2 regions of the Devosia sp. A369 genome follow, and region 2 is predicted to be linked to the other one. Evidence: riboswitches for the same ligand, from Rfam matches in the RefSeq annotation. Region 2 holds a riboswitch; the other holds the start of a gene.
What was found. A riboswitch is a leader RNA that binds a small molecule or an ion and turns the genes downstream of it on or off. The one in region 2 is predicted to bind cobalamin.

Region 1: it holds a riboswitch for cobalamin, as region 2 does, so the genes downstream of both, ACX3OZ_RS02185 (ABC transporter ATP-binding protein) here and ACX3OZ_RS04585 (CbtB domain-containing protein) in region 2, are expected to answer to the same signal.

What each region holds. Positions count from the first base shown of each region.
Region 1 covers NZ_JBTMWV010000001.1:419,692-427,079, forward strand. Annotated here, with positions in the region: gene ACX3OZ_RS02180 (ABC transporter substrate-binding protein) at 1-754, opposite strand, end outside; gene ACX3OZ_RS02185 (ABC transporter ATP-binding protein) at 760-1,587, opposite strand; cobalamin riboswitch at 1,698-1,911, opposite strand; gene ACX3OZ_RS02190 (PI-PLC domain-containing protein) at 2,051-2,437, shown strand; gene ACX3OZ_RS02195 (DMT family transporter) at 2,592-3,476, shown strand; gene alaS (alanine--tRNA ligase) at 3,522-6,170, opposite strand; gene recA (recombinase RecA) at 6,344-7,388, opposite strand, start outside.
Region 2 covers NZ_JBTMWV010000002.1:219,231-226,618, reverse strand. Annotated here, with positions in the region: gene cobN (cobaltochelatase subunit CobN) at 1-2,114, opposite strand, end outside; gene cobW (cobalamin biosynthesis protein CobW) at 2,136-3,194, opposite strand; gene ACX3OZ_RS04590 (CbtA family protein) at 3,191-3,922, opposite strand; gene ACX3OZ_RS04585 (CbtB domain-containing protein) at 3,945-4,130, opposite strand; cobalamin riboswitch at 4,170-4,410, opposite strand; gene ACX3OZ_RS04580 (DUF2164 domain-containing protein) at 4,567-4,821, shown strand; gene ACX3OZ_RS04575 (DMT family protein) at 4,916-5,272, shown strand; gene ACX3OZ_RS04570 (zinc ABC transporter substrate-binding protein) at 5,404-6,348, opposite strand; gene znuC (zinc ABC transporter ATP-binding protein ZnuC) at 6,535-7,335, shown strand; gene ACX3OZ_RS04560 (metal ABC transporter permease) at 7,325-7,388, shown strand, end outside.

The sequences.
Region 1 (7,388 bases), on a different contig from region 2:
TGACTTCGGGATTGCGCTCGATCACCGGCTCCCAGCCGATCTCGACCCAGTTTGAGGCCACATCAGCCATGATATTGCTACCGCCCGCCGCTTCGATCAGCGCCGTGGGCATGCCATAGCGGCCAGCGGTGAAGGGCTTGTCCTCGCCCGAGTCATAGACGAACACCGATACCGGGGCCGCGAGCGCCGGCAGGCTGGCCTGGAAATCGACCAATTCCTGCTTGTAGCCGGTGACCAGCCCGGCAGCGCGATCGGCAACGTCGAAGATGGTGCCGAGATTGAGCAGGTCGGCGTAGAAATCATCCATCGACGCCTTGGGCTTCTCCATGATGTGGATGCAGCTCTCGGTGAGTTCGTAAACGGCGATACCGAACGGAGCCAAGGTCTCCGGGGTCACTTCGCCGCCGACCCGCATGCCGTAATTCCAGCCGGCGAAGAGGAAGTCGGTATCGGCGCCGAGCAGCACTTCCCGGCTCGGATATTCCGGCGCCAGTTCGGGCAATTCGGCCACGCCCTCGCGCAGGCTGGCGTCCAGCGTCTTCCAGCCGGACACGCCGGTATAGCCGACCATATGGTCGGTGAGGCCGAGCGCCAGCATCATCTCGGTGAGGTTGACGTCGTTGGAAACGGCGCGCTGCGGCGCGGCCTCAAAGGTCACGTCGCGATTGCAGCTTTGCACCGTCACGGGATAGCCGACAGCAAGGGCCGGCGTGCTGGCGGCGGCAAGCGCGGCGAAGGCAAGGACAAGACGCATCAGAGTCACTCCTGGAGCTGGTTGGGAAGGTAGAAGCTGAGCCGCGGCCGGCCGGTGGCCGGGTGGGCGTCGAGCAGGGTTTCGACGGCGAAGGCCGCGCGAATGGTGGATTGGCTGAGCACCTCGGTCGGCGCGCCGATGGCGGCGACTTGGCCGTGGTCGAGCAGCAGCACCCGATCGGCATGCGACGAGGCCAGCGCGAGATCATGCAGCGAGACGATAACGGTGCAGTCCAGCCGGCTCAGCAGCGCGAGCACTTCGAGCTGGTGGCGGATATCGAGGTGATTGGTCGGCTCGTCCAGAATCAGAAGATCAGGCTGTTGCAGTAAGGCACGGGCAATCATCACTCTTTGGCGTTCACCACCCGACAGCGTGGCCAGATCGCGCGGCGCGAGATGCGTCAGTTCCATCAGCGCCAGCACGGCCTCGACGGCTTCATAATCGCCGTGATCGGTGCCCCAACCGCCGCGATGCGGCGACAGGCCCAGCTCGACAATTTCCGCGACGGTCAGGCCAAAATCACTGGCCGGTTCCTGCAGCACGGTGGCGACACGACGCGCCACGCCCTTGGCCGGCAGCGACCAGATGTCGGCACCATCAAGCCGAACGATCCCGCTGCTTGGCCGGTGATAGCGATAGAGGCAGCGCAGCAGGCTCGATTTGCCGGCGCCATTGGGACCGACCAGCGCCAGCATTTCGCCGGCCCCGACCGTCAGCGACAGCGGGCCGATGATGGGCTGGCCATGGACCGCGCCCCAAATGAGATTATCGATGTCGAGACGGGCCGGCTGCTTGCCAGTGAAGCGCTCAGCCGAAATATCGCCGGATGCCATGGGCAACCTCCGCCAAACGGCAAAGGGGCACGGGCGATCCGAGCAGTGGGCAAGCAGCGATTTTGCAGCAACTGGTCATCATCGTCTCCCGCGGCACACCCCGGCCGGGTTGAAAGGAAATGATGACGGCAGGTCTCCTGGCTCGCGGGTCACTGCGGCGCCGGACCTTCCCAGCCTTACGGCCAGTGGTATTCCCGGTGTCGCTATCCGCTCACAGTTGCGGGGGCAGCCACGGTCTTGCGCCCTAATGGGTACGTCGCACCGTGTTCCCTTTTAATCCCATTGCCGGTGAAGGCAGCGGGAACCATCGCGGCCAGTGATGCGGGATTCGCCGGGACGTGGCAAGGTGCCTCAATTCAACCCCAATAGCTGCCAAGGGTGCAGCGGGGCTTTCGAGGGACAGTTTGGATGGGTTGGTTGCGGCGTATTCTGCTGGCTTTGCTGGTGCTGGCAGCGGCGATCTATGTGTTCAACGCCAGTTGGCGCGTCGCCCCGCGCTGCTGACCTGATCGACGGGCTGGCGGTGTGGTCGCGCAAGGGGCTGGTCGATTGTCTGGCGCAATATGTCGGGCTGGGCTGGAGCGGCTATATGCCCCCTGCCTGCCGCGACACCAAGGTGATGGTGCCGCTCAACGCCGCGCCATTCCTCTGGGGCTGGCCCAATCTGTTCCTTGAGCGCATCCGCGATGCCGGCAGCGAGGTGATCCTGCTCGGGCCCTATGCGGCCGGCGATCCCGGCACGGCCGGCATCGACACGCTGGAGCAGCTGGCCCAGCTGCCCGCCAGCTTTGCCGGCTATGTGTGGACCAACCGTATCGAAACCATCGGCCCGGCCTTCGCCGCGCGTTAGTGCCGCTTGCCGCCTATCGTGCCCATCTAGATCAGCGAAATACACCGCCTGAAATATAGTTCAGCCAGAGGCTCCCACCGCGTCGACGGACTCGGAAATGCTTTGTATGGTAGAATGTACTGCCTGAATATTTTCTCTTATTTTGGATGTTGCGATGCCGACCGGCGTCCTGCTCGCCTTTCTGGCCTATGCCATTTTTTCGCTCGCCGACGCTTTGATCAAGGGCATAGGTCCCGGCATTTCGGTGTTCGAAATCGCGTTCTTCACCACATCGTTTTCGATGGTGCCGCTGGTGTTGATCAACCGCCACGAGCGCTGGCGCGAGATGTTTCATCTCAAGCACAAATACCTGTTGCAACTGCGCTGCGTCACCGCCATCTGCGGCACCGCCTGCGTGATGTATGCCTTCACCCACATCCCCTTCGCCGATACCTATGCCATCGCCTTCATGACCCCGATGCTGGTGACCGCCCTGTCGGTTCTGGTGCTCAAGGAGCATGTGCGCCGGCTGCGCTGGGCGCTGCTGCTTGTCGGGTTTCTCGGCGTGCTGCTGGTCATCCGGCCCGGGGTCCGGGCGCTCGAGCTGGGGCATCTGGCGGCGGCGGCCGGGGTCGTATTCGGCTCAATGACCACGATCATCCTGCGCCACATCGCGCCGACCGAGCGGCGGATCAGCATCATGGGAATTTTGGCGCTCTATTCGCTGGTGTTCAATTTCGTGCTGATGCTGCCCAGCTTCGTCTGGCCCAGCTGGGAACAGCTGGCCATCTTCCTGATCATCGGCATGTTTGGCGGCATTGGCGGCATGCTGATCATCCAGGCGACCAAGGTCACCCCGGCCAATCTGATCGCCCCGGTGCAATATAGCCAGCTGATCTGGGCAATCATTCTGGGCGCCGCCTTCTATGGCGAATTCCCCGACTGGGTGGCCGTGGTCGGCATGCTCATCGTGCTGGCGGCGGGGCTGGCGAACGTCCTGACCGACAAGATGAAGATCGTCTGGAAGCCGCGGCTGTTCTTCTTCCGCACCGGGCTTTAGACCCAGAAACGAAAATCCCCGCTTTCGCGGGGATTTTTTTGTTGTCTAGAGCGCGTCGCGCACGGCGGCGATGGCCTCGGCGGCCTTGGAGCCATCCGGTCCGCCGCCCTGGGCCATGTCTGGACGACCGCCGCCGCCCTGCCCACCCAAAGCTGCCGTCGCCAGTTTGATCAGCGTGCCGGCGGCGTAGCGCGACGTCAGATCATCGGTGACGCCGATAGCCACGGTGCCCTTGCCATCGTCGCCCTTGAGCACGACGGTGACGACGCCCGAGCCGATGCGCTGCTTTTCGCTATCGACCAGGCCCTTGACGTCCTTGGCCAGGATGCCTTCGACGGTGCGGCCCACATAGGTCACCCCGTTGACCGTCTCATCGGCTGCGGCCGAGGCGCCCGAACCGGTGCCGCCACCCAGCGCCAGCTTCTTGCGGGCATCGGTCAGTTCGCGCTCGATCTTCTTGATATTATCCTGCAGTGCCCCAATCCGGTCGAGCACTTCATGGCTGCCGGAGCGCAGCAGGCCCGCCGCCGCATTGACGATGGCCACATTGTTATTGCCGCGATGGCGCGCTGCCTTGCCGGTCAGCGCCTCGATGCGGCGCACGCCGGCGCCGACAGCGCTTTCGGCGACGATGGAGACCAGCCCGATATCGCCGGTGCGGCGCACATGGGTGCCGCCGCACAATTCCACCGACCAGCCCAACCCGTTGCCGGTGGGCAGGCCCATGGCGACAACGCGCACTTCATCGCCGTATTTTTCGCCGAACAGGGCGCGCGCGCCCGATTCCTTGGCTTCCTCGACGCCCATCAGGCGGGTTTCGACCGGGGTGTTCTGCAGCACGATGGCGTTGGCGATGTCTTCCACCTGCGCCATTTCCTGCTCGGTGACCGGCTTGGTGTGGACGAAGTCGAAGCGCAGGCGATCGGCCGAAACCATCGAGCCCTTCTGGGCGACGTGATCGCCCAGCACCAGGCGCAGCGCCTCATGCAGCAGATGGGTGGCCGAGTGATTGCTGCGGATGGCGCCGCGGCGCTCCGGATCGACCAGCAGCGTCAACGGCTGGCCCAGCTTGAGGCTGCCGGCGGTGACACGAACCTTATGGGCAAAGACGCCGTGGAATTTCTGCGTGTCGATGACGGTGGCGGTGACGCCCTCGCCCTGGATCACGCCGCTATCGCCGACCTGACCGCCGCTCTCGCCATAAAACGGCGTCTGATTGAGCACGACAAAGCCTTCCTCGCCGGTGGCGAGGGCATCGACTTCCTTGCCGTCCCTGAGCAGCGCCTTGACCTCGCCTTCGGCGGTCTCGGTCTCGTAGCCGAGGAATTCGGTGGGACCGAACTTGTCGGCCAGACCATACCAAACGGTGTCGGTGGCAGCTTCGCCCGAACCCGACCAGCTCTTGCGGGCTTCCGCCTTCTGGGCGGCCATGGCGGAATCAAAGCCCGGCTGATCGACGGTAATGCCGCGCAGGCGCAATGCATCCTCGGTCAGGTCGAGCGGGAAGCCATAGGTGTCGTAGAGCTTGAAGGCGCTGGCGCCGTCGAGCACTGCGCCCTCACCCATTTCCTTGGTCTCGTCGGCCAGGATCTGCAGGCCGCGCCCCAGCGTCTTGAGGAAGCGGCCTTCTTCGAGGCGCACGGTCTCGGCGATCAGGGCTTCGCCACGGCTGAGTTCGGGATAGGCCTGGCCCATCTCGCGCACCAGCGTCGGCACCAGCTTGTAGATCACCGGTTCGTCGCTGCCGAGCAGGGTGGCGTGGCGCATGGCACGGCGCATGATGCGGCGCAGCACATAGCCTCTTCCTTCATTGGAGGGCAGCACGCCTTCGGCAATGAGGAAGCTCATCGAGCGCAAATGGTCGGCAATGACGCGCAGGCTGCGATTGCCTTCGCCATCAATATCGACCCCGGTCGCCGAAGCGGCAGCGCCGATCAGCGACTTGAACAGGTCGATATCGTAATTGTTGTGGACGCCCTGCATCACCGCAGCGACGCGTTCGAGGCCCATGCCGGTATCAATGGACGGATGCGGCAAGGCGCTGCGCGACCCATCACCCTGCTGCTCATACTGCATGAACACCAGGTTCCAGATCTCGATCCAGCGGTCGCCGTCTTCCTCGGGCGAGCCCGGCGGGCCGCCCCAGACCTTGTCGCCATGGTCGTAGAAGATTTCCGAGCACGGACCGCAGGGGCCGGTATCGCCCATCTGCCAGAAATTTGACTTGGCGCCGAGCCGCACAATGCGATCCTCGGACAGGCCGGCAATCTTCTTCCACAGCTCCATCGCCTCGTCATCGTCCTCGTAGACGGTGACCATAAGCTTGTCCTTGGGCAGGCCCCAATCCTTGGTCAGCAGGTCCCAGGCCAGTTCGATGGCCCGATCCTTGAAATAATCGCCAAAGGAGAAATTGCCGAGCATCTCGAAAAAGGTGTGGTGCCGCGCGGTGAAGCCGACATTGTCGAGATCATTGTGTTTGCCGCCGGCGCGGACGCATTTCTGCGCCGTGGTGGCCCGCGAATAGGGGCGCTTCTCGACGCCGGTAAAGGTGTTCTTGAACTGCACCATGCCCGAATTGGTGAACATCAGCGTCGGATCGTTACGCGGCACCAGCGGACTCGACGCCACGGCCTCGTGACCATTGCGGGCAAAGTAGTCGACAAAGCTCGAACGGAGGGCGTTTACGCTGGTCATCTGGAGACTTTCACTCGGGAGTTGGCGCGATGGCGCCGCAGAAAAGGTCGGCAGCTTTCTATCGTGCGGCCAACAGGAATGTCCAGCATTGCTGCCCTATTAGGGCTTGCCGGCAACAAAAAGAGGCACCGCTTGCGCGATGCCTCGAAAAATCCCTGCATGGGAAGGTCGTCTTATTCGCCGTCATCCGCCGCGTCGTCACCACCGGATACCAGCAGCACTTCGCCCAGCAGACCCGAGCTTTCGCGCACGCCACGCTCAATGGTGGCCGCTGCTTCCGGATTATCCTTGAGGAACTGGCGCGCATTCTCGCGGCCCTGTCCCAGACGCTGGCTGTCCCAGGAGAACCAGGCGCCGGACTTTTCAATAATGCCCGCCTTGACGCCCAGATCGAGCAATTCGCCGGTCTTGGAAATGCCTTCGCCATACATGATGTCGAACTCGACCTGACGGAATGGCGGGGCCAGTTTGTTCTTGACCACTTTGACACGGGTCTGGTTGCCGACGATTTCCTCGCGGTCCTTGAGGGCGCCGATACGGCGGATATCAAGGCGTACCGAAGCGTAGAACTTGAGCGCGTTGCCGCCGGTCGTGGTTTCGGGCGAACCATACATCACGCCGATCTTCATGCGGATCTGGTTGATGAAGATGACCAGGCATTTCGACTTGGAGATCGACGAGGTCAGCTTGCGCATGGCCTGGCTCATCAGGCGAGCCTGCAGGCCCGGCAGCGAGTCGCCCATTTCGCCTTCGAGTTCGGCGCGCGGGGTGAGCGCAGCGACCGAATCGATCACCAGCACGTCGATGGCACCGGAGCGCACCAGCGTATCGGTGATTTCGAGCGCCTGCTCGCCGGTATCGGGCTGGGAGATCAGCAGATCATCGACGCTGACGCCGAGCTTGCGGGCATAAATCGGATCGAGCGCATGTTCGGCGTCGACAAAGGCGCAGATGCCGCCGGATTTCTGGGCTTCGGCGATGACATGCAGCGCCAGCGTGGTCTTGCCCGAGCTTTCCGGCCCGAAGATTTCCACGACTCGCCCCTTGGGCAGGCCGCCAATGCCCAGGGCGATGTCGAGACCGAGCGAGCCAGTGGAGATTGCCTCCACTTCGATCGCCGACGCCTCACCCAGGCGCATGATTGAGCCCTTGCCGAAATTGCGCTCAATCTGGCTGAGCGCCGCAGCAAGTGCCTTGTCCTTATCCATCGATCCACCT
Region 2 (7,388 bases):
TGCAGCCCATCCCTGATCTGCGCTTCCTTCAGATCACACAGGAAATTATCGATCTTGATCAGCGCCTCGGTCTCATCCTCCGGCAGCCCGATATCCCGATCCAGCCGCGCATCGCGGGTAAAATCCAGAATCCGCCGCTTGAGATCGACCAACCGCCGCCGATCCATCCCCGCCGCCGCGTAATATTCATCGAGCAGCGCCTCAAGGTCCTTGAGCGGCCCATAGGTTTCCGCCCGCGTCAGCGGCGGCACCAGATGATCGATGATCACCGCGCCAGTCCGACGCTTGGCCTGCGTGCCCTCGCCCGGATCATTGACGATGAACGGATAGAGATGCGGCAACTGCCCCCACAGCGCATCCGGATAGCTCGCCGCATCCAGCGCCGTCGCCTTGCCCGGCAGCCATTCCAGCGTCCCATGCTTGCCATTATGGATCAGCGCCTGCGCGCCAAACTCATGCCGCAACCACAGATACGCCGCCAAATAAGCATGCGGCGGCACCAGCACTGGGTCGTGATAGCTGAGCGTTTCATCCAGCTGATAGCCCCGACCGGGCTGGAGCAGGATGGCCACATTGCCAAAGATCAGCGCCGGGAGGTGGAAACTGTCTAGGCGCAGGAAGGGGTCGGTCGTTGGTGCGCCCCAACGCGCCGTCACCGCCGACTGGATGGCGTCAGGCAACTGAGCAAACAACTCACCATACCGCCCAAGACTCAACCGCGCCGCAGACGAACCCCGCCCCGGCTCAGCATTGGTCGGCCCGGCTTGCAGGGCGGCGATGAGATCGGCAGCGGTCAGTGCACCGGACAGGTCCAGCGTGTAACCCGCCGCCGCCAGCGTCTGCAAAATCGCCACCGTCGACGCCGGCGCATCATAGCCAACGCCATTGGCCAATCGTCCATCGCGCAGCGGATAATTCGCCAACACCAACGCAATCCGCCGCTCACCGCGTGGCGTTGCCCGCAACCTTGCCCAGTTCGCCGCCAGCGACACCGCCCGCTCAATCCCCGACGCATCCGGCGTATAAGCCGTCAACGGCACCTGGCAGCGTTCGTGCCAAACCGCGTCGGCCTTGTGCCCAACGATCAATCCGCCGATCCGCCCATCCACCTCAGGCATGACCAGGAACATCGCCATGTCCTTGGAACTCAGCCCTTGGATGTCAGCCTGCCATTGCGCTTCCGAGCGGCCGGTCTGAATCAGTTGCAGTACCGGGGCGTCGCTGGTCGAAAACGGATTGGCCTTGGCGTCGAGCCCATCAATGCCCAGCGCAAAGCCGGTGAGGTTGAACACCGCCGCCGGCGGAAAGGCGCTCAGCGCATTCTGCACGAAGCGAACGCAGGCCGCTTCCTTGAGCGAGGAGACCAATAGCGGCACCGGGGCCAGCCCTCGCGCTTCGAGCGCCGCAATGATCGCGGCGATGGTCGCCGTGCCGGCGCCTTCCAGCGCAGCGCGATAGAACAGAATAGGGATATGGGGCGCGTCTGGAACGGTTGGATGCAGCGCGCGCAAGCCAGCTTCGTCGGTCATGCCGAGCGCAGGATGCCAAAGGCCGAAGCGAGCGAAGGGCTGCGGCGTCAGCTCAGTCAGAAAACCACCAGAAAACTGCAAGCTTGCTGCCAGCGGCTGCTGGCTCGCGCCTAGGGTGTTGAACGCCGCCAAAATCGTCTCGGCATTGTCGGGGCCGCCGGCAACGAACAGGGAATGCAGGCGCATCCAGTCGTCAGGATGGACGCTGGAGCGCGCTTGCAGGATCGGATCGGGGTTGGCGTCGCCGGGCAGCAAAACCAGCGGAATCTTGCGGTTGCTGCACAATGCCGTCAGCTCGTCGACGCCATATTGGAAATAGGCCGCGCCGCCGATCAGCCGCAGCACGACCAGTTTGGCATGCGCAACAGTCTGCTCCAGCCATAGATCGACCGACAGATTATTGGACAGGCGCAGCGTGTTGGCGAGGCGCATTTCACCCTCCCCCGCCCGGTCGGCAGCGCCGGCCAGCATGGCCAATTCGCTGTCGGCCGAGGAGGCAAACACCAGCGCGCCGGGGCGCTGGGCGAGGTCGATGGCCTCGCCTTCCTGCTGGATGGCCCCGGCCTGGGCGGAGAGTAAGTGCATGTTGCGTCAGGCCTTTTTATCTCAGGCCGCGACGGCAGCGGCCTGATTGAGGCTGGCCGTGATGGCAGCCCGGTCGAGCGGTTGCTCACCGATCACCACCAGCGCGGTGTCGCGCACTTCGCCGTCTTTCCACGGGCGGTCGAAATAGGCGGTAACGCGCGGGCCGACGGCCTGGATCGCCAGACGGGCAGCGGCGCCGGGAATGGCGGCAAAGCCCTTGAGGCGCAGCACGTCATGCTCGCGGATGGTCTTTTCGATCACCGCCAGCAATTCGTCCTTGCCGCTAACCGATTGCAGGCGAATGGAAAAACTGTCGAAATCGTCATGCTCGTGGGTTTCCCCGCCATGCTCCAGCTCGTGGTGGCTGGGGCGATTGGCAATGTCGTCCTCGCTGCCCATGCCCATGCCGAGCAGCGCCGCGATATCGACATGACCGTTGCGGGCATGCAGCAGGCCGACGCCGGGGCGCAGTTCGGCGCGCAGATTGGCTTCCACCTTGGCCAGCGTTTCCGCATCGACCAGATCGGTCTTGTTGAGGATCACCAGATCGGCGACCGAGAGCTGGTCCTCGAACAATTCGCCCAGCGGGGTTTCGTGGTCGAGCATCTCGTCCTGCCGGCGCAGCACGTCGATGGCGGCTTCGTCGGAGGCGAAACGCCCTTCGGCCAGCGCCGAGGCGTCGGCGACGGTGACGATGCCGTCAATGGTGACCTGGGCCTTGATTTCCGGCCAGTTGAAGGCGCGGATCAGCGGCTGGGGCAAAGCCAGACCAGAGGTTTCGATGACGATGTGATCGAACTTGTCCGGGCGGGCGAGCAGCGCCTGCATGGTGGGAATGAACTCATCGGCCACGGTGCAGCAGATGCAGCCATTGGACAGTTCCACCATATCCTCTTCGCGGCAGGTGTCGTCGCCGCAACCGGCAAGGATGTCCTTGTCGACACCGAGATCACCGAATTCATTGATGATCAGGGCGATGCGCTTGCCCTTGGGGGCGTGGGCCAGCAGGTGGCGGACGAGGGTGGTTTTGCCGGCGCCGAGGAAGCCGGTGATGACGGTGGTGGGGATTTTGGTGGTCATGCGCGGGCTCCAACCAGATTAGTGCTGCGAGCAGCGAAAACATCATTGAGCTTGCCGAACACCGTGGTCAGCACCAGCCAGAACACCAGCGAGGTGCCCAAAGTGATGGCGGCAAATTCGGTGGCGAGATGGGCGGGGACGGCGCTCGGCTCATCGGGACCGACGGGCGCGCCGATGATGTGGGGGATGACGACCAACGCCGCGGCAACGGCAAAAGCCCAGCCGGCGCGGGTCTTGGCCAGCAGCAGGCACGCCGCGCCGGTGGCCAGCGCCGTGCCGGCCCACCAGAGCTGGCGGGGGAAGACTTCAGCGGCGGGCATGCCGGGCAATTCGGGGGCGAGGCCATAGGCCGGCGCCAGCGAGAAGGTGATGAAGCCGGCAATGCCCCAGAGGAAGCCGTTGGCGAAGGTGATCGGGATATTGGCGAACATCGAGACGGCGCCGATGACCAGCGCGAAGCCGGCGGCGGCGAGCACCGTGGCGAGCGTGGTGTAAGCGGTGCGCTCAAAGCCGTCCTGCGGCGCCCATTCCTCCACTGCCTCGGCCTCGGCGGCGGCAGCGTCATGGCTGTGTTCTTCGGTGGCGTCGCCGTGGCTATGGCCGCCGTCGCCCTCGAAGGTTTCGGCATGCAGGATCAGCGGGGTGACGCGGAAATGCTGGATCGCGGCCGTCAATAGGCCAGCGGCCAGCGCTGCGAAAATCGCAGCGGCAAACAAATTGCGGATCATGATTATTCTCTCGTGGTCTGCCTTAGTGGCAGGGGAAACCCATGGCGTGGCGGGTGTCGTGGGCGCCGTTATGCAGGCGGAAATCGCCGGCAAAGCCGGTGCCGACCAGCAGGGTCAGACCAAGCATGAGCGCCAGCGAACCGGCAATGAGACGCTGGGAAATCGAGAGCGACTGGAGGCCAGTCGAGGTAGTGGTCGCAGTATTCATGGCAGCACCCTCCGTGCGCGGAATAGTTATTGGGCGTTGAGCCCGGCTCGCGTGTTGGCAGGTCTCCTGGCTTCGCGGTGGAGATAGTGCCCTCGCCTTCCCGGCTTTCGCCAGTGGCATGAGAGGGCACGCACCGCTTACAGTTGCGGGGGCAGCCACGGTTTTGCGCCCTGATGGGTACGTCGCACCGTGTTCCCTTTTCTAGCCTGCCGCCTTGGGCTTCAGGCTGGGTATCCCTCCGGCTCAACGGCCTTCGGGAACCAACACAGGTCTGGTGTGCCACCAAATGGCGCGAAGTGCAACGTCAGGTCGCCGTTGCTAGGAAAACCGCCGCCGGGTCAAGCCCGCGGGGAACCCCTGCGGGCTGATTTGCCGCCCCAAGGCAGCATCGACTCACACTAGAACCCGATCCAACAGGTCTCAGGAGATTGGACACATGAAGCCCATCAAATTCAGCCGCGAGGAAACCAAGGCCATCGTCGCCGAAATCCAGGATTACTTCCGCAACGATCTCGATCAGGACATCGGGGCGATCCCAGCCGAGATGTTGATGGCCTTCTTTGCCGACAAGATGGGCGCCTATTACTACAATCGCGGCGTCTATGATGCGCAGACCGCATTGAAGGACCGCATGGATTCCCTGCATGACGATCTGTACGGGCTTGAGCAACCCACCAAGCATCGACGCTGACCGGCGCTCTCACCACCGCTAAAAAACGCAGGTTGCCGCTTTCGCGACAATGACACAGCGGGTAGTGAAGAGCAGTCGTCTTTAGGAGGAAGCCTTGGGCTTCAACGTCGCCACCCTGGCGCCCATCGGGCTGCTGCTCGCTTCCAACATCTTCATGACCTTTGCCTGGTATGGCCATCTGAAATGGCCAAGTTCGGCGCTGTGGATAGCGGTGCTGATCAGTTGGGGCATCGCGTTTTTCGAATATTGGCTGGCGGTGCCGGCCAACCGGATCGGCGGCGCGGTCTATTCGCCCTCCGAACTCAAGACCATCCAGGAGGTGATTTCCCTCTCGGTCTTCGCCGTGTTCACGGTGTTCTATTTCGGCGAAAAGCTGACGCTGAACCACGGCGTCGGCTTCGTGCTGATCGGGCTGGGGGCGTTTTTCATCTTCAAGGGGCCGTTGAAGTAGGGGCTGTTGATAGCCACTGCCGTAACCACACTCTCGGTGTCACCCCGGCCTCGAGCCGGGGCCCATCCTGAGATCTCAAGATGGGCCCCGGCTCGAGGCCGGGATGACACCGTGGTGGGAGCTCCGAGGATCTACTTCAAGCAATCCACCATATCAGCCGCCAACCCGCGTAGCAGATTGGGGTAAAGCTCCACCCCGGCGTCCAACGCACTGCCCTCTGGATCGAGCGTGCCCGCCTTGGCGGCGCTGCCTTCGGTGATGGCGGCGATGATGCTGGGCGGGAAATTGGGTTCGGCGAAGACGCAGGTGGCGCCCAGTTCGGCGACCCGGGCCTTGAGTTCATCAATCCGCGCGGCGCCGGGCATCACATCCGGCGTCACAGTGACCGAGCCGGCCAGGGTCAGGCCGAAGCGGGTCTCGAAATATTGATAGGCATCGTGAAACACCACGAAAGGGCGGTCGGCGACCGGCGCCAGCGTGGCGGTGAGTTCGGCTTCGAGGGCGTCGAGGCCGGCGATGGTCGTTGCGGCATTGGCGGCATAGGTGCCGGCATTCTCCGGATCGACCTCTGACAGGGTGGCGGCAATCTGGGTGACCATCAGCGCGGCGTTCTGCGGATCGAGCCAGAAATGCATGTCGCCTTCGCCATGTTCCTCATGCGCCTCATGCTCTGCATGCTCATCTTCGTGGTCGCCATGCTCCTCGTGGCTGTGGGCGTCAAATGCGCCGCCTTCGCGCACCGGCAGCAGGGTGATGCCCGGGGCGTCGGCGAGTTCAACGACCGTTGCGCCGCCGGCAAGGGTGACCAGCGCATCGGCGAGAAACATCTCCATGCCGTGGCCGGTCCAGAACACGATATCGGCGGCCTCGAGCGCGCCGGCGTCGGAGGGCTTGAGGGCGTAGCTATGCGGCGAGGCAGCGCCTTTGACGATCAGCGTCGGCTCACCCACGCCTTCCATCACCGATGATACCAGCGAATGCACCGGCTTGATCGAGGCCACCACGCTGGGCGCGGCCCAGGCGCTGGTGGTGAGCAGGGCCGTGGACAGCAGGGCGAGAGGGGCGAGCAATTGCATCAGCGTGACTTTCGGTCTGGGATGTCGTGATATGTTATGTTATTACGTCTTGCCGCGATGTTATGCTATAACGTATTTAGCGCCGTCAAGACCGGTCAGTGCAGATTTTTCGCGACGACCGGCCACGACGACAGACTGCCACCCCGTCCCTCCCCTTGGGGAGGGTGCGACAGAACCGAGACCGCAATGAGCGCAACAGTGCCGCGAGAAACGCTGATCACGCTGACCAATGCCGGGGTAACCAGTGGCGGGCGAACGCTGGTAAGCGGGGTGGATCTGACCATTGCGCGCGGCGAGATCGTGACGCTGATCGGCCCGAACGGCTCCGGCAAATCCACCACCGCCAAGCTGGCGACCGGCGTGCTCAAGCCCAGCATGGGCACGGTGACGCGCCAACCGGGGCTGCGCATCGGCTATGTGCCGCAGAAGCTGAGCATCGACTGGACGCTGCCGCTAACGGTGGAGCGGCTGATGACGCTGACCGGGCAGCATTCGCCCAGCGCTATCGACGCGGCACTGGAAGCCGTAGGCGCGACGCGGCTGCTCAAGGCGGCCGTGCAGGAGCTGTCGGGCGGGGAATTCCAGCGCGTGCTGTTTGCCAGGGCGATGATCCGCAAGCCCGATCTGCTGGTGCTGGACGAGCCGGTGCAGGGGGTGGATTTTTCCGGCGAGGTGGCGCTGTACGAATTGGTGCGGCAGATCCGCGACACGACGCGGAGCGGGATCTTGATGATTTCGCACGACCTGCATGTGGTGATGGCCGAGACCGACACGGTGATCTGCCTCAATGGCCATGTGTGCTGCCGGGGCACGCCCTCGGCGGTGAAGCGCAGCCCCGAATATCTCAAGCTGTTCGGCGAGCGGGCCGCGGGGTCGCTGGCGATCTACCAGCATCATCACGACCATGAGCATGACGCGGATGGGCATATCCACCACGATCATGACCATGCTCACCACGACCATGCGGAGCATGACCATGTTCGGTGATTATTTCTCCCGCGCGCTGATCGCCGGCGTGGGGCTGGCGCTGGTGGCGGGGC